One region of the Uliginosibacterium sp. TH139 genome, then DNA from elsewhere that is predicted to be linked to it. Evidence: predicted binding sites of a transcription regulator. Region 1 holds the regulator's gene; each other region holds the start of a gene.
The links. Region 1 encodes LexA, which represses DNA repair genes until DNA is damaged. Its sites were predicted from a motif close to ACTGTATNTANATACAGT; they were not measured.
Positions count from the first base shown of each region.

Region 1 (7,059 bases):
CCGGAGTGAGATATCGTACCGGCGATTGATGGAATGACTATCGCAGTTTCAACGCTCAAACATCGAGGGGGTTGTTGTGAACAAATCCGAATTGGTAGAAGTCATCGCGAAGCAGGCAGATATTTCGAAGGCAGCCGCTGGGCGGGCTCTGGATGCCGCCATCGCAGCCATCAAGCAATCCCTGAAGAAGAACAATGATGTCACGCTCGTCGGCTTCGGGACCTTTTCTGTCGGAAAACGCGCTGCTCGAACAGGCCGTAACCCCCGTACTGGCGCTGCGATCAAGATCAAGGCAGCAAAAGTTCCTAAATTTCGCCCTGGCAAAGCATTGAAAGATGCTTTAAACTGATCGGCTTAGTGAGCGCTGGTAGCGCTTCGGTTGGGGGCGCTTAGCTCAGTTGGTAGAGCGCCTCCCTTACAAGGAGGATGTCGGCGGTTCGAGCCCGTCAGCGCCCACCAAGTATCCGGTGCTTGCTGTGTTTCAGGTTTTCGCGGAGTGGTAGTTCAGTCGGTTAGAATACCGGCCTGTCACGCCGGGGGTCGCGGGTTCGAGTCCCGTCCACTCCGCCAGATTCAAGACAAAGGCGAACCACGGTTCGCCTTTGTCATATGTGCCGGTCTTCATCCTGCAACTTCTTACTGGTCGCTCATCAATCATGTTTGACGCCGTTCGTAATAATCCCAAAATTGTCCAGCTCTTTCTGGCGCTGATTACGCTGCCCTTTGCCTTCTTCGGCGTTGATGCCTATTTCCGCAATGGCGGCCCGGGTGCCGATGCGGTCGCAAAGGTGGGCAAGGTGGAAATTTCGAGCTACCAGTTGGATCAAGCTGTGCGTGATCAGGAGAACTCCTTGCGCGAGCAGCTGGGTGGAGCGTTTGACAAGGCCTACGTAGAAAGCCCTGCATTCAAGACAGCAGTTCTTGACCGCCTGATCAACGAGACGGCGCTCAAGGGCAGCATCGCTGATAGCCGTTTGGTGGTCAGCGCGGAAGCCGTGCAGAGCTACATCAAGAGCGAGCGCGAGTTTCAGGAAAACGGCCAGTTCTCCTTCCCCATGTATGAAGCTAGGGTGCGTGCCATGGGTCTAACGCCAGCCGCCTTTGAGCAGCGAGTACGGGAAGGGATGGCGCAGCAACAGCTCATGCTTCCGATTGCATACAGTGCATTTGCGCCTGCGCCCAGTGTGCAGTACTTCCTGGCGCTTGAAGCAGAAGAGCGTAGCGTGGCTGAGCTGGTATTCGATGCTGCGGGTTACGCTAGCAAGGTCAAGTTGACTGATGATGCAGCGCGCAAATACTACGATGCTAACCAGGCGCGCTTCCAGACGCCGGAGCAGGTAAGACTTGAGTACATTCAGCTGAGTCTCGAAAGCATTACGCGTAATCTGAATGTTACTGAGGCGGACGCCCGCAAGTGGTACGACGAAAACCAGAAGGCATTTGAGGGTTCGGAAGAGCGCCGTGCCAGCCATATTCTGGTCCAGGTGCCTGCTGATGCAAAGCCTGAGGTTCGGGCTGCCGCGCGCAAGAAAGCGGAAGACATTCTGGCTCAAGTGAAATCGATGCCGGCCAAGTTTGCTGAGCTTGCCAAGAGTGCTTCAGATGATCCTGGATCTGCCGAAAAGGGTGGCGATCTGGGCTTTTTCGGTCGCGGCGCAATGGTCAAGCCTTTCGAGGATGCTGCCTTTGCTTTGAAGCAGCGTGAGATTTCGGGCCTGGTGGAAACTGAGTTTGGCTATCACATCATCCAGCTGACTGATAGTCGTGGCGGCAAAGCCAAGAGTTATGACGAAGTCAAGGCTGATGCTATGGCCGGGGCGCGTAAGCAGATGGGTAATCAGCGCTTTGCAGAGTTGGCAGACCAGTTCGGGAACATGGTTTACGAGCAGCCGGATGCGTTGAAGCCGGTGGCGGACAAGTTCTCTTTGCCGCTGGTTCAGACCGATTGGCTGGCGCGTGAGGCGTTGCCTCCGCTGCTTCGTAACGCCAAACTTCAGGCGGCTTTGTTTTCGGCTGACTCCCTGCAGAATCGGCGCAATACCGAAGCGGTTGATCTGGGAAATGGGGTGGTCATTTCTGCCCGCATTCTGGATCATAAGCCGGTTGCGACACGTAGTTTTGATGAAGTGAAGTCGCAGGCCGAAGAGTTGGCGCGTGCCGAAGAGGCTTCCAGACTTGCTTTGGCTGACGGCGAGGTTGCCCTCAAGAAACTGCAGGCTGGCGAAGTCGTGTCAGGAGGATGGAAATCAGCAAAGAGCGTAAAGCGTGGAAGCCCCGAGTTGAGCGCCGATTCACGCAAAGCTATTTTTGCGGTTTCGACTGACAAACTTCCGGTCTACGCAGGCAGTGCTCATGGCGATGCCTACTCGGTGTACCGTATCGAGAAGGTGAATAAAGGGGCGGAAGTTGCTCCGGCTGAGTTGGTGGAGGCGCGGCGTCAGTTTGCATTGACTTTGGGTCAGGAAGACTTGCGTGCTTACATTGCCGGTATCCGCAATCGCCAAGGAGTGCAAGTCAAGACGCGTGAAGCAACGAAGGCAGACTGACCAAGTTTTGTTGATGAAAAAGCCCGCGCATAAGCGCGGGCTTTTTCATTTCTGGTGCCTGATGATCAGAGTTCTAAGCGCCTGATGGTGAGTGTGAGGTGCTAAACACCGGTTGCACAAAAATGTACTTGATTTTTTATACAGTACTGTATAAAAATACATTTATGCACAGGAGCCAAACATGAATAGCGAACTTACCCGACGCCAACAGGACATTCTGGATTTTATCCGCGGGAAAATTGTCGAGAGCGGCATTCCTCCTACCCGCGTTGAAATTTCTGCAGCGTTTGGCTTTGCGTCGCCGAATGCTGCTGAGAGCCATTTGCGTGCATTGGCGCAAAAAGGAGCTATCAGGCTGGAGTCGGGCTCTGCACGTGGTATCCGCCTGCTGCAGGATGCGATTGAGCAGGAGCAGGAGAAAGGCTTGCCTCTGATTGGACGTGTCGCAGCAGGCTCGCCCATTCTGGCTCAGGAGCATATCCAGCGTCACTTGCCGGTGGATCCCGGCATGTTCTCCCCAAGAGCTGACTACTTATTGCAGGTGCGCGGACTCTCCATGATCAATGCGGGCATTCTGGAAGGAGATTTACTTGCTGTTCATCGCTGCAGTGAAGCGCGGGATGGTCAGATTGTTGTGGCTCGGGTAGAGGATGACGTGACAGTGAAGCGATTGCAGCGTCGCCCGCACGGCATTGTCGAGTTGATTGCAGAAAACCCGGATTTTCAACCAATCGTGATCAATACCAAGGACCAAGCACTGATCATTGAAGGACTTGCCGTTGGTTTGATTCGCGATGGATTTACGCGTCTTTAAGAGTTTTTGTCCTTTCTGGGTGTTCCATAATTTCAGGAAATCAAGGAGTTGTAGCAAATGAAGTCGTCACACAACTATTCAGTCGTTGCTCACAGTCCTTTGCTTGCACAGGCTCAAGCGTGCAAGCCCATCACTGGGGAGGCTGCATTGGCCGTACGGATGTCAATCAAGCCGATGGCGATTCTTGACGTGGTACGCCGACGTGGCCGCAGCTGGGGCCTCCTCGCGCAATATGAAGAGGGGCGTCTGGGTCTGTCTCGCTGAAATCAAGCTTCTATGCGCAGCCCAAGCGACTGGAGCTGTGCAAAAATTTCCGGGTGTAAGGGGACGCCAGCAAGCAGATTGTGCTTGCGCTCCTGCCAGCCGCGCTCGCCCGGCCATGTAAATGGGCGGGCGGCTTCACCAAGGTAGCTTAGATAGCTGTCCACTCGCACATGCAGGGTTTCAAGCCCTCCAAACGCATCCGGATTCATTGCGATGAAGAGCTTGCAGGAGTTTGGATCGAGGCCGCTGCGATCCTTTTTTACAATTTCATGGCCGAAAGCTCCGCCAGCCAGTGCAGCGGTCATGAGTTCCATTATCAGCGCCAGACCTGCACCTTTATGACCGCCAAACGGTAACACTGCGCCGCTCAGGATCGCTTTCGCGTCCGTGCTGGGCTGTCCATTGGCATCAAGGCCCCACCCCGCTGGCAGCTCCCGCCCCTCTCGTAGCCAAGTTCCGACCTTGCCGACAGCGGCTTGGCTCATCGCTATATCCAGTACAAGAGGCCCCGCTCCGTTGCTGCGTGGCAGCGCTATGGCAAGTGGATTGTTGCCAATAATCTTGCTTGTGGCTCCCCAGGCGGCCATGGTCGGCATGGCATTGGTTGTGCATAAACCGATCATGCCGGCTTGTGCGGCGTGGCAGGCGTAAGCATGAGCACGCCCCCAATGCGTTGTATGCATGGCGAGGCATGCGCCAATGCCGAATTCGCGTGCGCGCTCAACTGCCTGATCCATTGCGCGGATTGAAACGCTGCGGCCGGGGCCATTATCACCATCCATCATGCAAGTAGCAGCGAAGCCAGTTTTCAGGCTGATCTGCGGTTTGGCAGTGGCGCGCCCGTCTTTAAGCGCGGCGAGCAGTCCTGGAAGCATCCGCACACCATGAGAAGGAACTCCATGCAGGTCCGCTTCGATCATTATTGATGCTTCTTCGGCTGCCATGACGGCTTCCATTCCCGCTCGTTCCAAGACATTTGAGATAAGTCTAGCGAGTTGTTGATGATCGATTCGGATTGGCGTGTCCATGGGGGCCTTTCTGGAAAGTCTGAAGTGTAAATCCCCTCCAAAGCTCTTGTTCCTGGGGCTAGTGCCTACGGATTGCCACGCAGGCTCAAGATTTCTCCTTGGCGGACGTTACTCCCTTACAGGCGCCAGTATCAAGACTCCTGTGTTTCTCGGTTTCGGGCCGCTGTAAAGCGGCCCGCTTATGTTCTAGTCGTGAAGTCCGGAGGCAGCTCTGTCATCTTTCTGGCTTCTGAAAGAGGCTCCCGGAGCAAGGTGATGAGAGCCTTTTGCGAGTTGTTGATCCAGAGTGCTGATTCCAAGAGAGGAGGGTGTGTGGATCTAAGGAAGGTTGAGTTGGGTGCCTGTAGGCTTCAGCTACTAGCTATGAATGCCTTGCTCGAGCGTGCATGCGCGGGCTTGAGGGGTGAGGAGGATGACTTGCGTTCGTTGCGACGAATCGCGGAGATGAGTGTTAGTTTGCAGGAAGATTCCGGCAGCGTGCGCAAGGAGGATCTGAGTGAAGTCGAGGCTCTTATTCTTTGTCGTCACGAGGCTGGCTGAGCGATTAGTGGCGTAGTCAGCCTCGTGTAGTCCAGCCTAGATCTTCAGCGCTTCGAGAAGATCTGCTTCGAGCTGAACTGTTTTGGCGCTATTCCCCAGCAAGGGGCCGCTCACCAGAAATGTGTCCTCGGCACGTTCGCCAAGTGTGGCAATTTTTGCTGTGTGGAGATTCACTTCATGTGCGGCCAGGATTCTTGCAATCAGAAATAGCAGACCGGGGCGATCGGCTGCAATGATCGACAGGATGTAGTGCTGCCCGCGTTCATCTGGCTGCAAGGAGACGGAGGGAGCGATCGGGAAGTGCTTGAGTTGGCGTGAAAGACGGCCGCTGGATGGCGCGTCAACCACATCGGTACGCGCTAACTTAGCGGAGAGTTCATGCTCTATTAATGCGATTACATCTCGATAACTGTCTCGCTCATTGGGGTCCATGACGACAAAGCTGTCCAGCGCGTAGCCGTTGCTGGTGGTGTGAATCTTTGCATCCACGATGCTGTAACCCATGCGCGCAAAAAAAGCGCACAACCTGACGAACAGATCCTGTTGGTCGCGGGTATATACCATGACTTGGATGCCGGCTTCGACTTGGCTTGGTCGAGCTTTTACGACAGGCTCTTCACTCCGTGGTCGGTAATACAGCATCCGCGTATGCCAGGCGATCTCGTCAGCGTCGTGGCGCAAGAAGTAGAGTGTGTCGAGCTCTCGCCAGAAGGCGCTTTCCGAGTCTGGACGCAAGCCGAAGAAGCGAAGCTTCTGTCGTACGGCTTCCTGCCGCTCTGAAATACCCATTACTTGATCCGGCTGTTTCCCGCGGAGCAACTGGCGCGATGCCAGAAATAGCGCTTCGAGCAGATTGGCCTTCCAGCCATTCCATACCTTGGGGCTGGTGCCGCGAATGTCGGCGTGGGTCAGGATGTATAGCGCAGCCAGACGGCGTTCCGTTCTGACCAATGCAACAAATTTTCGGATAACGTCCGGGTCTGATAAGTCCTGTTTCTGAGCAATCTGTGACATTGTCAGGTGGTGCTGGACGAGCCAGACCACCAGTTGGTTGTCCTCTTTCGAAAGGCCGTGTTCGCTACAGAAACGGCGCGCGTCGGCCATTCCCAGTGTTGAGTGATCACCGCCACGCCCTTTGGCGATGTCGTGGAAGAGGGCTGCGACGAACAATAGCCAAGGGCGCTCGAATTCACTCGCCAACCGGGTCATCAGAGGATATTCATGAGCATGCTCCTCCATCAGGAAGCGGCGCACGTTACGCAGCACCTGCAGGATGTGCTGATCTACGGTGTAGGCATGGAACAGATCGTGCTGCATCTGGCCAACAATGCGGCCGAAATTAGGCAAGTAGGTGCCCAGGATGCTGTACTGATTCAGACGACGGAACTCATGAGTTTGGCCGCGGGGCTCTTGCAGTAGTTGTAGGAACAAGCCGCGGTTTGTCGAATCACGACGAAAGGCCGGCGTGATTAGTTTGCGGGCGTGCCAGAGGGCGCGTAGAGTCCGAACCGTCATGCCCTTGAGCTCGGCGTGCTGCTCCATCAGTAGAAAGGCTTCGAGGATTGCACTGGGATGACGCTCGAAGAGAGCGTCGTCAACAATGTCTAACTGATCGCCCAGGCTTTGAAAGCGTTCATTGAGGCTATGAGCCTGCCAGGAGGATAGCGGTTGATAGCGAGCGCCTAGGTTTTGCAGCAGGATAGTGTTGAGCTGGGTGATTTTCTTGGCTGCCAGGTAGTAACGCTGCATCATCACTTCTGAAGCGCGGCGCGCCTTGGTCGCCTTGAGGCCGAAGGCTTTGGCCAATGCCTCCTGATGATCGAAGATCAGCCGATCTTCACGGCGATTGGCAATGTAGTGAAGGCGG
Region 1 is NZ_PKRR01000007.1:44,210-51,268, forward strand. Features, by position in the region: gene C0V76_RS15110 (HU family DNA-binding protein) at 77-349, shown strand; tRNA gene C0V76_RS15115 (tRNA-Val) at 384-459, shown strand; tRNA gene C0V76_RS15120 (tRNA-Asp) at 494-570, shown strand; gene C0V76_RS15125 (SurA N-terminal domain-containing protein) at 612-2,546, shown strand; gene lexA (transcriptional repressor LexA) at 2,728-3,360, shown strand; gene C0V76_RS15140 (Ldh family oxidoreductase) at 3,627-4,652, opposite strand; gene C0V76_RS15150 ([protein-PII] uridylyltransferase) at 5,229-7,059, opposite strand, start outside.

Region 2 (7,059 bases), on a different contig from region 1:
GCAAATACCGAGGGTTTCGCGCACATTATGGTCGGTAATCAGCACGCCGATACCGCGCGCCTTGAGGTAACTGATGATTTTCTGGATATCAATCACTGCAATCGGATCAACGCCGGCAAAAGGCTCATCCAGCAGGATCAGACGCGGACGGGTGGCCAGCGCACGCGCGATTTCGACGCGGCGGCGCTCACCGCCGGACAAGGACATAGCGGTCGCTTCGCGCAAATGGCCGATGTTGAGTTCATCCAGCAGCTCATCCAGACGTTTTTCCATGTCTGCGCTGGAGAGCTTTTGCAACTCCAGCACCGCCATGATGTTCTCGGAGACCGTAAGTTTGCGGAACACCGAGTTTTCCTGCGGCAGATAGGAGAGCCCTTGGTGCGCCCGTTTGTGGATCGGCCAATGGGTGAGCTCGGTTCCATCGAGATGGATCTTGCCGCCATCGGCACGTACGAGGCCGACGATCATGTAGAAACAGGTGGTCTTGCCTGCGCCGTTCGGCCCCAGCAAGCCCACCACTTCGCCACTGCCAACCTCGAAGGACACGTCGTGCACTACGGTGCGTGCCTTGTAGCGTTTCTGCAGATTGCTAACCCTGAGCAGACTCATCCAGTGTTTCTTTCAAGAGTTTCCTGATGATGTCGACCGCAAACCCTCTGGTCTGCAGGAAGCGCGCCTGACGCGCCCACTCCCTGTGATCCTGCGGCAACACCCCGAATTTTTTCTGCCACACGCTGTGCGCGCGCATCAGTTCATCTTCCTGCAAAGCCTCGCCCATGGCGCCAGCTGCCGTCTCGCGATCCACACCCCGGTCATCCAGCTCACGACGGATGCGCGCGGCACCAAAGCGGCTGGCGCGCGATCTCACGAAACTCTCGGCAAAGCGCTCGTCAGACTGCAGACCTGTCTCTGCCATGCGATCCAGCACGGCTTCGACATCATCGTCGGCGCCGGCTCTTGCCGCCAGCTTGCGCCGCAGCTCCAGCCTCGAATGTTCGCGCGTGGCGAGCAGGCGCAAGGCTGTCGAGCTGAGCGAAGCGGCGGGCTTCTTCAAACAGCTTACTCCGCTTCAGCCACAGTAGGCATCACGGCAACCCCCACACTGGCACGCACCTTGTTTTCGATCTCGAGTGCCAGCGCCGGATTGGCACGCAGGAATTCACGTGCATTGTCCTTGCCCTGGCCGACCTTCTCACCGTTGTAGGCGTACCAGGCACCGCTCTTGTCGACGATTTTGTGATCGACGCCCATGTCGATCACTTCGCCTTCACGTGAAATGCCTTCGCCATAAAGAATGTCGAAGTGGGCTTCCTTGAAGGGAGGCGCAACTTTGTTCTTGACGACCTTGACCTTGGTTTCGGAGCCGACGACTTCGTCGCCACGCTTGATCGTGCCGGTGCGGCGAATATCCAGACGGACCGAGGCGTAGAACTTGAGTGCGTTACCACCGGTGGTGGTTTCCGGGTTGCCGAACATCACACCGATCTTCATGCGGATCTGATTGATGAAGATGACCAGCGTATTGGTGCGCTTGATGTTGGCCGTCAGCTTACGCAGAGCCTGACTCATCAGGCGCGCCTGCAGACCGGGCAACTGATCGCCCATTTCACCTTCGATTTCGGCCTTCGGCGTGAGCGCGGCGACCGAGTCGATAACCACGATATCGATACCGCCTGAACGCACCAGCATGTCGGCAATTTCAAGGGCTTGCTCACCGGTGTCAGGCTGCGAAATCAGCAGATCCTCAACCTTGACGCCGAGCTTTGCTGCGTATTGCACATCCAGGGCATGCTCTGCATCGATGAAGGCGGCCGTACCGCCAATTTTCTGCATTTCGGCAATGACCTGCAGGGTCAGCGTGGTCTTGCCGGAAGATTCCGGACCATAGATTTCCACCACCCGGCCACGCGGCAGGCCGCCGATGCCCAGCGCAATGTCCAGCCCGAGGGAGCCCGTGGAAACGGCCTGGATGTTTTCTTCCAGTTTGCCGTCACCCATGCGCATGATGGAACCCTTGCCGAACTGCTTCTCGATCTGGGAGAGTGCGGCGGCAAGTGCCTTGGCCTTGTTGTCGTCCATGAAAGTCCTCACTGAGTGGTCTGAAGGATTATGGCACAGAGCTTGCTGTACGAAACCGAAGTCCGCCCCGCATGCCAACTCGACTCCGCCCGGGAGCCGACTGCGCCAACTACTGTACAAATATACACCATCATTTCTGCGACACAAGTCACAGCTCGAAAACTTGCTTTGTGAGAACAAGTTAAGGCACTTGGCGCCCCTAACCGCTTAGGTGATGATTCGCGTCCGCAGCTCATGAATACACCGCCCCCAGCCCCGGAACCCCACCATGCTTCGTAAGTCGCTTGCCCTGCTCACCGCGTGTTGCCTGCTCAGTGCCTGTCAGAACAAGGAGGCTGCACCAGCGGCAGAAAGCTCGGCTCCCGTCAGCGGGGTATCTGCGCCCGCCGCATCGGCTCAGGGCAGGCCGCAAAGCGTATCAACCACCATCAGCCGGGTGGAGGACGTGCCTATCGTGATCGAGACGCAAGGCAGCGTCGTACCGCTGGACGAAGTGGATCTGCGTCCGCAGAAAAACGGCATGATCACCGCCATTCATTTCACGGAAGGCCAGGAGGTACGCCGCGGCCAGTTGATGTTCTCGATGGACTCACGCGACGACGATGCCAACGTCGGCAAGGCCGAGGCCGGTGTGGCCAGTGCCGAAGCACAGGCGGCAATTGCCGAGCGTGATCTGAAGCGCGCTCAGGAAATGTCTGAAAAACAGTTCATCTCACCCTCGGCACTGGACACGGCACGCAACAAAACCGATACCGCCCTTGCCAATCTGGGTCAGGCACGCGCCAGTCTGGAGCAGGCTCGGGTCGGTCGTACCTATACCCGCATCGTGGCCCCTTTTGATGGTCGTGCCGGCGTGATCAATGTACGCCCCGGCAGCCTCGTGACGTCCAACTCCACCGCCACTGCACTGGTGCGCCTGACTCGCATGGATCCGATCGGGGTGAGCTTCTCGATCAGCGAACGTGACATCGGCCCCTTGCTCGTCGCGCTGCGTAAGGGCCCGGTCAAGCTCAGCGCGCGCACCAATGCGCAGGCCGTGCTGAAGGGCGAAGTAAGCTTCGTTGACAGTTCGGTAGATCGCGCTTCAGGCACCTTGCTGATCAAGGGGCGCTTGGAGAACAAGAATCGACTGGTATGGCCGGGCCAATACTTGTCGGTAAAACTCGAAGCCGGCAAGCTCGACAATGCCGTTGTGCTGCCGGCGCAAGCGGTGGTGAACGGTCCCAACGGGCGCTTCGTGTACGTGGTGCAGGACGATCAGACCGTGCAGCCGAAGAACATCGAACTGCTGCGCATCGCGGATCAGCGCGCCGTCGTATCCGGCATTCCGGCGGGCGTGAAGGTTGTCTTGGAAGGCACCCAAAATCTGCGCCCCGGTGTGAAGATCACGGAAACGAAGGGTGACAAGGAAGGCAAAGGTAAGCGCGCCGAGAAAGCCTCGGACGACAAGGCCGCAGCCCAGCCCACAGCAGCCGCCAATACGGCCGGAGGCGTTGAAATACCCCCCGGGTTCACGCCACGCGACCCGGACCGCTGGGCTGCCGCCAGCGACGAGCAGAAGCGCGAGATCCTTGCCCGCTGGCGCGAGCGTCAGGCACTCAAGGCGGCTGCGCAATGAAGTTCACCGAGCAGAGCATCCATCGTCCGGTCGCCACGACCCTGCTGTGGCTGGCCGTGATGATTGGCGGTATCGCCGCCTGGTTCAAGCTGCCGATCGCAGCCCTGCCCTCCTTCAACCAGCCGATCATCCAGGTCAGCGCCAGCCTGCCCGGAGCCAATCCGGAAACCATGGCCAACTCAGTGGCCACGGTACTGGAGCGCCAGTTTTCGACGATCTCCGGCCTCAAGATGATGACCTCCTCCAGCACCCTGGGGAGCACCAACCTGACGCTGGAATTCATCCCCTCGCGCGATATCGATGCCGCCTCGGTGGATGTTCAGGCAGCGATCATGCGCGCCAACCGCCTGCTGCCCAAGGACATGACCACGCCGCCAAGCTACCGCAAGGTCAATCCGGCGGACGATCCCATCCTCTTCATCACCCTGGACTCACCCTCGCTATCGCTGGACCAGCTCAATGACTACGCCGACAACCTGATCTCGCCGACCCTTGCCACGCTGGACGGGGTGGCCCAGGTCAGCATCAACGGCCAGAAGCGCTATGCCGTGCGCGTGACGGTCGATCCGGCTAAGCTCGCCGCACGCGACCTCTCCATCGGTGAGCTATCCACCGCTCTGGCCGCCGCCAACTCCAACACGCCGATGGGCTCACTCGAAGGTGCGCGCCAGACGCTGGTGATCACCGCCAACGACCAGCTCATGAACGCCACCGACTTCGGCCGCATGATCGTTGCCGTGAAGAACGGCCAGCCGGTACGCCTCGCCGATGTGGCTGAAGTGGTCGACAGCGTGGAGAACATCAAGAGCGCCAGCTGGGTCAATGGCAAGCGCGGCATCAACCTGCAGGTCCTACGCCAACCGAGCGCCAACACCGTGGCCGTGGTGGATGCGGTACGCGCCGCCATCCCCAAGCTGCAAGCGCAACTGCCGGCCTCGGTGGATATCAGCATCCTCAATGATCGTTCGACCTCGATCCGCGAATCCATTCACGACGTGAGCCTCACCATGCTGCTCACGATCGGGCTGGTGATGTTGGTGATCCTGATGTTCCTGCGCCGCATCTCGGCCACCCTGATTCCCTCGGTTTCCCTACCCTCCTCGCTTCTGGGCACCTTCGGCCTGATGCTGTGGGCCGGCTTCAGCCTCAACAACATCTCGCTGATGGGCCTCACCATCGCCATCGGTCTGGTCGTCGATGACGCCATCGTGGTGCTGGAAAACATCGTGCGCCACATCGAAAACGGAGTGAAGCCCTTCCCGGCCGCCGTGCGCGGCGTGCGCGAAGTGAGCTTCACGGTGATCTCGATCTCGATCTCGCTGGTCGCCGTGTTCATTCCGATCTTCTTCATGCCGGGCACCGTGGGCCTGATGTTCCACGAGTTCGCGGTGGTCGTGACGCTGTCCATCGCCGTCTCAGCGCTCGCCGCCCTGACCGTGATTCCGATGCTGGCGGCGCGCTTCATCCATCACCACCCGGAAGAAGCAACGCACGCCCCCGCCTGGAGCCGGGCCTTCGAGCGCGGCTTCGAGGCGGTCCTCAACGCCTACGGCCACAGCTTGGCCTGGACGCTCAAGCGCCGCTGGCTGATGCTGCTGCTGGCGCTGGCCACCTGCGTCGGCACCGTGTGGCTGTACCTGATCATGCCCAAGGGCTTCTTCCCGGATGAAGACATCAGCCAGGTGCGCGCGCCAGTCACTCCTGCCCAGGACATGTCCTGGCAAGCCGTGCGCGACATGACATTGCAGTACGACGCGCGCATCCGCCGCAATCCCTACGTGCTGGATGTGGTCTCCAACATGAACGGCAGCGGCACCCGTGGTTTTATCTTCATCACCCTCAAACCCAAGGGTGAGCGTCCGCCTATGAAGGAAGTGCTGGAAAGCCTGCGCAAGGATGCGGCCGGCATTCCCGGCGGACAAATCTCCTTCTCCGCGATCCAGAACCTTCGCATCGGTGGGGTGAGCTCGGCCTCGCGCTTCCAGTACACCCTGCAATCGGTGGACTACGACCTGGCCGCCAATCAGGCCGAACGCATGCAGCGCCGACTGCGCGAATCGCCTCTGCTGAAAGATATCGCTACCAACTCCGAGCGGCGTGCCGTGCAGGCCAAACTGGTGATCGACCGCGATCAGGCCCTCGCCCTCGGGGTGGACATGCAGAGCCTGCGCAATGTGCTCAACGCCTCCTTCGGCGAACGCCAGGTGACCTCGATCTACGCGCCGCAGGACAACTTCCCGGTGCTGCTGCAGTGGGCCGACGAGTACCGCGATGACGAGAGCGGGCTGGACTTCCTGCGCGTGCGCGCCAAGGGCGGCCAGCTGGTGCCGGTCACCGCCTTTGCGCGCATCGAACGCGCAGCCGTCAACAACTCGGTGAACCACCAGGGGCAGATTGGCGCAGTCACTCTGTCCTTCAACCTCGCCCCGGGTGTCACGCTCTCGCAGGCGATCGACGAAGTGAAGAAGATCAAGGAAGACCTGGCCATGCCGGCCAACGTCTTCGGCGCCTTCGCAGGTGATGCAGCGGTCTATCAGGAATCCCAGGGCAGCCAGCTATGGCTGATCCTGATCGCCATCGCCGTGATCTACGTAGTGCTGGGCGTGCTGTACGAAAGCTGGATCCACCCGATCACCATCCTTGCGGGCATTCCCTCGGCGGCCGTGGGCGCACTGCTCTCGCTGCAGCTCGCCGGGCTAGAGCTCTCCTTCATCGCCATGGTAGGCATCCTGCTGCTGATCGGCATCGTGAAAAAGAACGCCATCATGATGATCGACTTTGCGCTGGAGGCGCAGCGTAAGGAGCACCTCTCACCGCACGACGCCATCCGCGCGGCCAGCCGCCTGCGTTTCCGCCCGATCATGATGACCACCCTGGCAGCCATCATGGGCGCGCTGCCAATCGCCCTGGGCCTCGGTGCCGGTGCCGAACTGCGCCAGCCGATGGGGGTCGCGATCGTGGGTGGTCTGATCTTCTCGCAGCTAATCACGCTCTACATCACGCCAGCGCTCTACCTCTCCTTCGACTGGCTGCAGCACAAGCTGGGGCTGATTGAAAAGAAGGCGCACTGACAATACGGGCGGGCACCAGGCAGTTTGCCAGCCCCCGCCCCATGCCGCGTAAGATGGGCGCTCCTGCCCATCTCCTCGCGAGGCTCCCATGCACGCAGATCGCTTCGTAGCGCTGTTTATTGATGCCGACAATGCGCCGGCCAGCCATGTGGACGTCATCCTCAACGAGCTCGCCGGCTTCGGCACCGTCAGCATCCGCCGCGCCTACGGCAACTGGAAGGGCGAGCGTCTGAACTCCTGGGAAAAGCTGCTGCATGAATACGCCATCCAGCCGATCCAGCAGTTCGATCT
Region 2 is NZ_PKRR01000001.1:758,044-765,102, reverse strand. Features, by position in the region: gene lptB (LPS export ABC transporter ATP-binding protein) at 1-609, opposite strand, end outside; gene recX (recombination regulator RecX) at 590-1,054, opposite strand; gene recA (recombinase RecA) at 1,060-2,079, opposite strand; gene C0V76_RS03535 (efflux RND transporter periplasmic adaptor subunit) at 2,348-3,697, shown strand; gene C0V76_RS03530 (efflux RND transporter permease subunit) at 3,694-6,768, shown strand; gene C0V76_RS03525 (NYN domain-containing protein) at 6,857-7,059, shown strand, end outside.
Region 2: a site for LexA is predicted at 2,191-2,208, ahead of recA (recombinase RecA). Genes of this name have one in related genera too.

Region 3 (7,059 bases), on a different contig from region 1:
TGCCCACGACCAGCTTCGGCATCGGCAGCAGCACGGGTGGCGCGGGCAAGCCCGCCTCCGCCGCTTCCCGCGCCACCCGTGCATCCTCTGCCCGCAGCTCGCGCATCGCCTGCCAGGCCTGCACCACGCCGGCCAGCGAACACTCGTCCGTAATCGCCAGCGCCACATAGCCCCGCGCCCGTGCCTGCGCCACCAGCTCGGCCGGATGCGAGGCACCGCGCAGGAAGCTGAAGTTCGTCAGGCAGTGCAGCTCGGCGTAATCCGGCAGCTTCACGCAAACACCCCGTGCAGCCACCAGCCCTGTGCGTCGCGGAACACCCACAGCCATTCGCCGCGCGGGTTGCTGGCGACGAAATAGTCCCGCGTCACATCGCCCTTGTCGCCTTGCCCGGCATCAGACCACCAGCCGCTTTCGATGCGCTCCGGGCCGGCCAGACGCAGAATCGCACCCTCGTGCTGCGGCACCCCGGCGCGCTCGCCCAGCGCCTGCGGCTGCGGCAACAGCCACAGCGGTCGCGCACTTGCCGCCGGCGAGGCTGCATCGCTGGCCTGCGCCTCGGGCACCGCGCGGCTGGCGCATTCCGGGCGGTGATCAGCCACACAGGCCAGACCATGTACGGCCGCCTCGCCCAGCCTTGCGCGTAAGCGCTCGATCACCGGCGCCAGCGCCTGCGCGGCCTCCTGCCCGAAGAGCCCCAGACTGCGCCCGGCCAGCGCCTGTGCCTGATCCGCCAACAGTTGCACGCGCCACACCGGCGCGCTCAGGCGGTAGTGCTCCAGCCGCTCGCGCAGCACCCGCTCGAAGCGCGCCAGATCGGCCGTGGGCTCGGCGAAATTCAGCGCCAGCACGCTGGCGGGCAAGCTGTCTTCGTGCTCCAGCAGGATCCGGCAAGTGCTCAGGCCCGATGCCCGGGCAGCGAGCCAGCCGGCCAGTGCAGCGAGCAGGCGGCGCAAGGCAAACAACAACATGCTCGCCTCGCTGACCTTGGCCGGCAACTCCAGGCGCTCGGCAAAAACTTCAGGAAAAACGAAGGCCTCACGTGGGTCTGGCCGCTCGCCCAGCGCCTGCGCCAGTTGCAGCGGCAGACCCGCACCGAAACGACGCTGCAGACCCGCCGCCGGCAAGGCCAGCAGATCGCCCAGACTGCGCACGCCCAGTGCCGCCAAAGTACGCTGCTGCGCCTGCGTGAAACCGTCGATGACCTGTACCGGCAGCGGCCCCAGCGCCGCCGGCAATTCGTCGGCGCCAAGGCATGGCGCTTCCACGCCGGCCCGCGCCAGCCACTGCGCTGCGAGCGGCGTGGGCGCCAGCCCCTGCAGCGCAAAACTGCCCTGCTCCACCAGCCCGGCCCGTACCCGTTCGCGCAAGGCCGGCAAGCCACCGAAGAGGCGCAGGCAGCCACCAATCTCCAGCAGCAATTCATCCTCCGCCGCCAGGCTCACCTGCGGCGTAAAGGCCTCGCTCCAGCACGCCAGCATATGCAGCCACGCCGCTTCGCGCGCCGGCTGGCGCTCATGCACCTGCAGGCCAGGCGCCAGCGCAAGTGCCGAGGCGAGACGCAGACCGGGCTGGATGCCGGCTGCCTGAGCGGCCTCGTTGACTGCCTGTACCCGCTGCAGCGCCACGACCACGGCAGGTTCAGACTCGGGAGGGAAGACCTCCAGCGCGAGGCAGGGGAAACGCAGACACAACCACAGCATGGCTCACACCCGCACCCGTTGCGGCCGCAATGAAATCGGCTCGGCCTGCGGCACCGGACGCGGCGCCACCGGGCGGGGCACCGAAAGCAGCAGAGGCTTGGTACACGGCGGGCCGCGCCGCTTCAGCAGATCGATCTGCAGCCCCTGCGGCGCGGCACTCAGGGTCAGGCGCAGTGGTGCCGGCGAAGCTGTGCGCGCCAGCGCCGGCGGGCGGAAAACGAAGGCCGGCGCACGATGCCCCTCGGCCGCCAGTTGCAGGCGACGCAAGCTGCGCGCATCGACCTGAGCCGGTAACCACAGCAGCAGCGCACCCAGCGCGCCGCTGGCCAGCAAGGCCTCGGCGGCCCAGGCGGCCTCGCGCCCGCTTGCCTCCACCAGCAGCAAGCGCTCCAGCGGCAGCGCCGCCGCCCAGGCCGGAGCATGCGGCAGCCAGGGGGGCGCCACCAGCGCCACCGGCGCGTCCTCGGCACAGCTGCGCAAAGCCGGCTGCAGAAGGGCCAGCTCGCCAATGCCACGCTGCGCTGGCAACAACTCGGTGAGCGCGCCGCGCGGCCAGCCCCCGCCTGGAAGTTCGGCATCCAGCGCTGCGAAGCCGCTGGCCACTTCGCCGGCCTCGTTGGGCGCAAAGCGATCTCCCCGCCAGACATCGGGGCGCAGCAGGACTTCATCGAGCGGAACGGGCATGGACATGGCGACAAATCCCGCCCTCACAAAGACGGCGGCGGCAGACAGGCGAAGGACGAGTAACTGTAATTTTATACAGTAAACAGCCTTGCGCCAGCCCTTTCTGAGTTTCACCCGCCACAGCGCGGCGGCGACTCGCCTTGCGTGGGACAATGCCGGCCATGAATGCCACGCCGGAAATCACTTGCGCCACCTGCCGGGCCTGCTGTTGCCAGCTCGAAGTCATCCTGATGGGCGATGACAACGTGCCGCGCCACCTGACCCATGAAGACGAATGGGGGGGCGAAGTGATGCGCCGGCTGGAGGATGGCTGGTGCGTGGCGCTCGACCGCGACACGCTGCTGTGCACGATCTACGAACGCCGCCCGGATGTGTGCCGCGAATACGAAATGGGCGGACTGGCTTGCCGCGAGGAGCGTGCCCATCTGGATACGCCTCCCAGGACCGAACACCCCCTACGCGGGCCCTTCTGAGCACCCGCTCATGCCCCAGCGTTTTCATGCCGCCAGGGATGAGACGACAGATCGCCCCGCAGCGCTCAGAGGCTGTTCATGATCTTACTGCGAGGCCGTGATCGGGGCTCATGCGCTCATTTATCGACATAAACTCCGGTCCCTGCGCTGCTCTTCACCCCGCTGGCGGCCTCTCGCTACAGATCGTGAACAGCCTCTCAGGGTTCGATCCGGAGCAGTCGGTCACCATAGACCAGCAGCCCCTCCCCGCCCGGCAATTCGAATACGCCCTTCAGGTGCGCGGCCGTCGAAGTCGGAATCCGGCGCCAGCCCAAACCTGCATCCGCCGAGCTCAAGAGCACGCCGCCCCGCCCCGGCACATGGATTGCGCCCCTGCGATCCAGCACAGGCTGGCGCAAGGCCTGATCGGTTCCGCTGGGGATTTGTGTCCAGGTGATACCACGATCGGCCGAGCGCAACAGCGTGCCCTGATCCCCACTCACGATCAGCAGGTCACAGGCACGATCGTGGAGGATGTAACGCAACGCAGCCGGGCTGACTGAAGCCAGCGCCTGCCAGCTGACGCCCGCATCAGCCGAGCGCAACAGCCGGCCATCGGCGCCTGCGGCGAGGAAAAAACCTTCGCCCTCACGCCCCGGCGGGCCGGCCACGAAAGCCACGGCAAAGAGTGATGTGCTCACCCCACTGTCCCCTGCCTGCCAATGCTGGCCCCCATCGCGGCTGAACTGGATGCTGCCGGCACGCCCCACGGCCACCCAACTGCGATCCAGCGCGGAGGCCGCCACGTCGTACAAATGTGGTTCGGTGCGCGCGTCCGTCGCCTGCCAGCTGCGCCCGCCATCGGCCGAGCGCATCACCGTGCCGGGGCTGGCCAGCGCTAGCAGGCTGCCATCCTGTGGATGGGCCAGCAGCTTCTGGAAAGAGCCGCGTGCTGCACTATTGATGGCCAACACCGACAGCCAATCGCGGCCATCACCCTCGGCACGGATCAGGCTGCCCGGAGGCCCACCAGCGATCAGCGCACCGGAAGCCGGGTCCCTCGCCATGCTCAGCAGATAGACATCCAGCCCCAGCCCCAGCGGCAAGGGCTGCCAGCTGCGCCCATCGTCTTCCGAACGGATGACCCAGCCTTGCGGGCCAACCCCCACCAGGGCACGGCCATCAGCCGAGCGCTGCACATCGTGCACATACATGCGCAGCGGCGGCTGCAGTTCCTGCCAGCTGGCCCCGGCATCTGCCGAGCGCAGCACAGCGCCAAATTCGCCCAGCCCGATCAGGATCTGATCCGCCACCAGAATATGGTTCAGGCGATCACGGGTCGGCAACATCACCTGCTGCCAGCTGACGCCGCCATCCTCCGAGCGGCGCAGCGCGCCCGCCTCACCGCTTGCCAGCAAGGCGCCATTGACCGGCACATACACCAGATGATTGATATAGAGCCCGGCACCGGTCGCCGCCTGTTGCCAGCTGCGGCCCGCATCGTCCGAGCGCAACACGCTGCCTGACGCCGTGGCTATCAGCAGACGCTTGCGGACGGGATCCCAGGCAAAGCCGGAAAGATAGTCGGTGACACCACTCCGGGCCTGCGCCCAGCGACGGCCCCCATCACGGCTCAGCAGCACGCTGCCATCGGCCAGCAGGGCCAGGGTAGTGCGCAAGGCCGGCACATGCTGCAGGCTCACCACCGCCGCCTGACCTCCCCCCCGCACCAGCAGCCAGTTCAGGCCATCATCTACCGAGCGCAGCAGCACTCCGTTCTCGCCCCCTGCGAGATAGCTGCCCTCCGGCAGGACCAGCACCTCACCGAGCTTTTCCGGCCGAGGCAAAGGCAGACGCTGCCAGTGGAGGCCACCATCGGCAGAACGGATCGCCCCGCCCTCGCCCACCGCGATCCAGCTTCCGGTACGGGGCGATTGCGCGAGGGCACGCATGCGCGCCGGCAGCGCCACCGCTTGCAAGGCCCAGCTGCGGCCATCATCCGTCGAGCGCAACATGCCACTGGCCGCACCCGCCGCGATCAGGGTTGCAGAAGCCTTGTCCTGCGCGATCCTGACGATAGCCTCGCTCAGTGGCGGGCGCTGCGCAGCCTGCCAGTGCTGACCACCATCGGCACTGCGCAGGAGGCTGCCATCGCTGCCGGCAATCAGCAGGCTGCCACTCCGCACCAGCGGCAAGCCGGTGAACAAGGACGGATTGAGCACCGGGCGACTGTTGAAGACGGCTTCGGCCTGCGCAATGCCAGGCGCCAGCAAACAGCCCATCAACATGGCCAGTACACCACGCAAACAGATCATCAAGCCTTCCCCTCAAAGAAAAACCCCCGTCTCACATGAGCCGGGGGTTGTCTGCAAACGGGTGAGCGGATCACCCGCACGCGGCAAGGCTCAGTAGGAGGTCACATCGGTCTTGGAGACATCGCAGGAAGCGCTGTTCCACTCTTCACCGATGCTTGAGGACGAACCATTGCCCTTCTGCACCCCCACATAGGTCACGCACACCTTCGGGCTGCCGACCTTGTAGCCCTTGATCTGGACGTTGCGCAGCGTGGCCTTGTCGCCATAGTTGCTGTTCACCCCGATCACGGTGGAGACCTTCTCCATCTTCACGTTGTTGATGTTGAAGAAACGCGGGCCACCGTTGTCGGTGCAATCACCGCAGGCGCGCGACAGCTTGCCGATCGAACCGGTAGTGGTGAAGTTATCCACGTTCAGCGTCGAGTTGATGCCATTGTTCTGGAACACCTTGTCGCTCGCATTGGCCGCACTGCCCCCCTTGATGTTCATCACGGTGCCCTTCTGACCGTTGCCGATCGAAGCTGCATCCTCACACACCGCTTCCCACACCACATTCTCGAGGTTGCAGGTACCGCCCTGAACGTTGGTGCCACGGCCATTGCCCAGGCTGCCCCAACCGCAGTGAATACCGTCCGAGCCGCCGCCCGCCGGGATCACCACATTCTTCAGGGTGGCGTTGATCACGGTCATCACCGCCGGCTGAGTCTCACTACTGCCGGCACAGGCGAGGCCGATGCGCTTGCCGCCGCAATCCAGGGTGGTGTTGTAGACCAGCGCCCCCGGCTCACAGACGTTGACCGGGCCGGTCCAGCCCGGGATCGGCACCGAAGCGTTGCTCGAAGTGGCGGAACTGGCCGCCGACGAAGCGACGCTGGACTTGCTCGAAGCGGCCGAAGAGGCCGCACTGGAAGCGACAGAGGAGCTGGCTGACGAAGCTGCGCTCGACTTGCTCGAACTGGAGGCGGAGCCGGAGGGCACCGAGCACTCATTCACGCCACCCGCAATACGGCCGCCAAAAGTGGCCTCGTTACACGCGAAACTGCCGCTGATGGATTTGTAGAAGAACTTGTCCGCGCGGCCGAAAGCCACGTTTGTCGTCGCGTCCACGGAACAGGTTTTGCCCTCGGAACAGATCGTGACATAGCCGCTCGGGCGATTGGCGGCCGAAGCCGTACCGATGAGCGCAAAGGCCGCGAAGCCCAGCGCAAGTTTTGAAACGTGCATGGATTGTCTCCTGAAGAAATGCGGAAGCTGATGCTCAGTCTTGTTGTGCTGCGCCACTTCGCCCTCCACTTCGTTCCCGGAGAAAAAGCGGCCCTGCATCCTAGCAAGGCAGATCAGCCTGTCAGCCGCAGTTCGTCGGGAGCCAACAGGTTCATAAGCACCACTGGTCGGGCAAAGCCTTTCCACACGAAGGTGTTACCGAGAACCATACCCATACGGGTTATCCGGTAAAACCCGAAGACTCAGTTTTGAGACCAATCCACCTCCATCTGCCGCGCCGTCGCCAGGGCCAGCTCACGCCCTGCCAGGCGCTCGACCAGATGCAGGCTCATGTCGATACCCGCCGAAATGCCGGCTGAAGTCACCACCCGCCCCTGATCCACCCAGCGCCGCCCTTCCAGTACCTGCAGCGCCGGGAACATCGCACGCAAATCAGGTACATCCTCCCAGTGCGTCGTCGCCTGCAAACCTTCAAGCAAGCCGGCCTGGGCAAGCAGGAAGGCCCCGGTACACACCGAGGCAGTAATCCGGGTCATGGCATGGTTGCGCTGGATCCATTCAGTGAGGCCGGGGCGCTCCAGCTCCTGCGTCACCACGCCGCCGGGCACGATCAGAAGGTCCAGCGGCGGATGGGTGTCGAACCCAAAATCCGCCTTCACTTCCATGCCGGCCCGCGCTCGCAC
Region 3 is NZ_PKRR01000004.1:130,975-138,033, reverse strand. Features, by position in the region: gene C0V76_RS10545 (error-prone DNA polymerase) at 1-274, opposite strand, end outside; gene C0V76_RS10540 (DNA polymerase Y family protein) at 271-1,701, opposite strand; gene imuA (translesion DNA synthesis-associated protein ImuA) at 1,705-2,391, opposite strand; gene C0V76_RS10530 (YkgJ family cysteine cluster protein) at 2,547-2,858, shown strand; gene C0V76_RS10525 (YCF48-related protein) at 3,056-5,155, opposite strand; gene C0V76_RS10520 (pectate lyase) at 5,243-6,376, opposite strand; gene C0V76_RS10515 (DJ-1/PfpI family protein) at 6,619-7,059, opposite strand, start outside.
Region 3: a site for LexA is predicted at 2,448-2,465, ahead of imuA (translesion DNA synthesis-associated protein ImuA). Genes of this name have one in related genera too.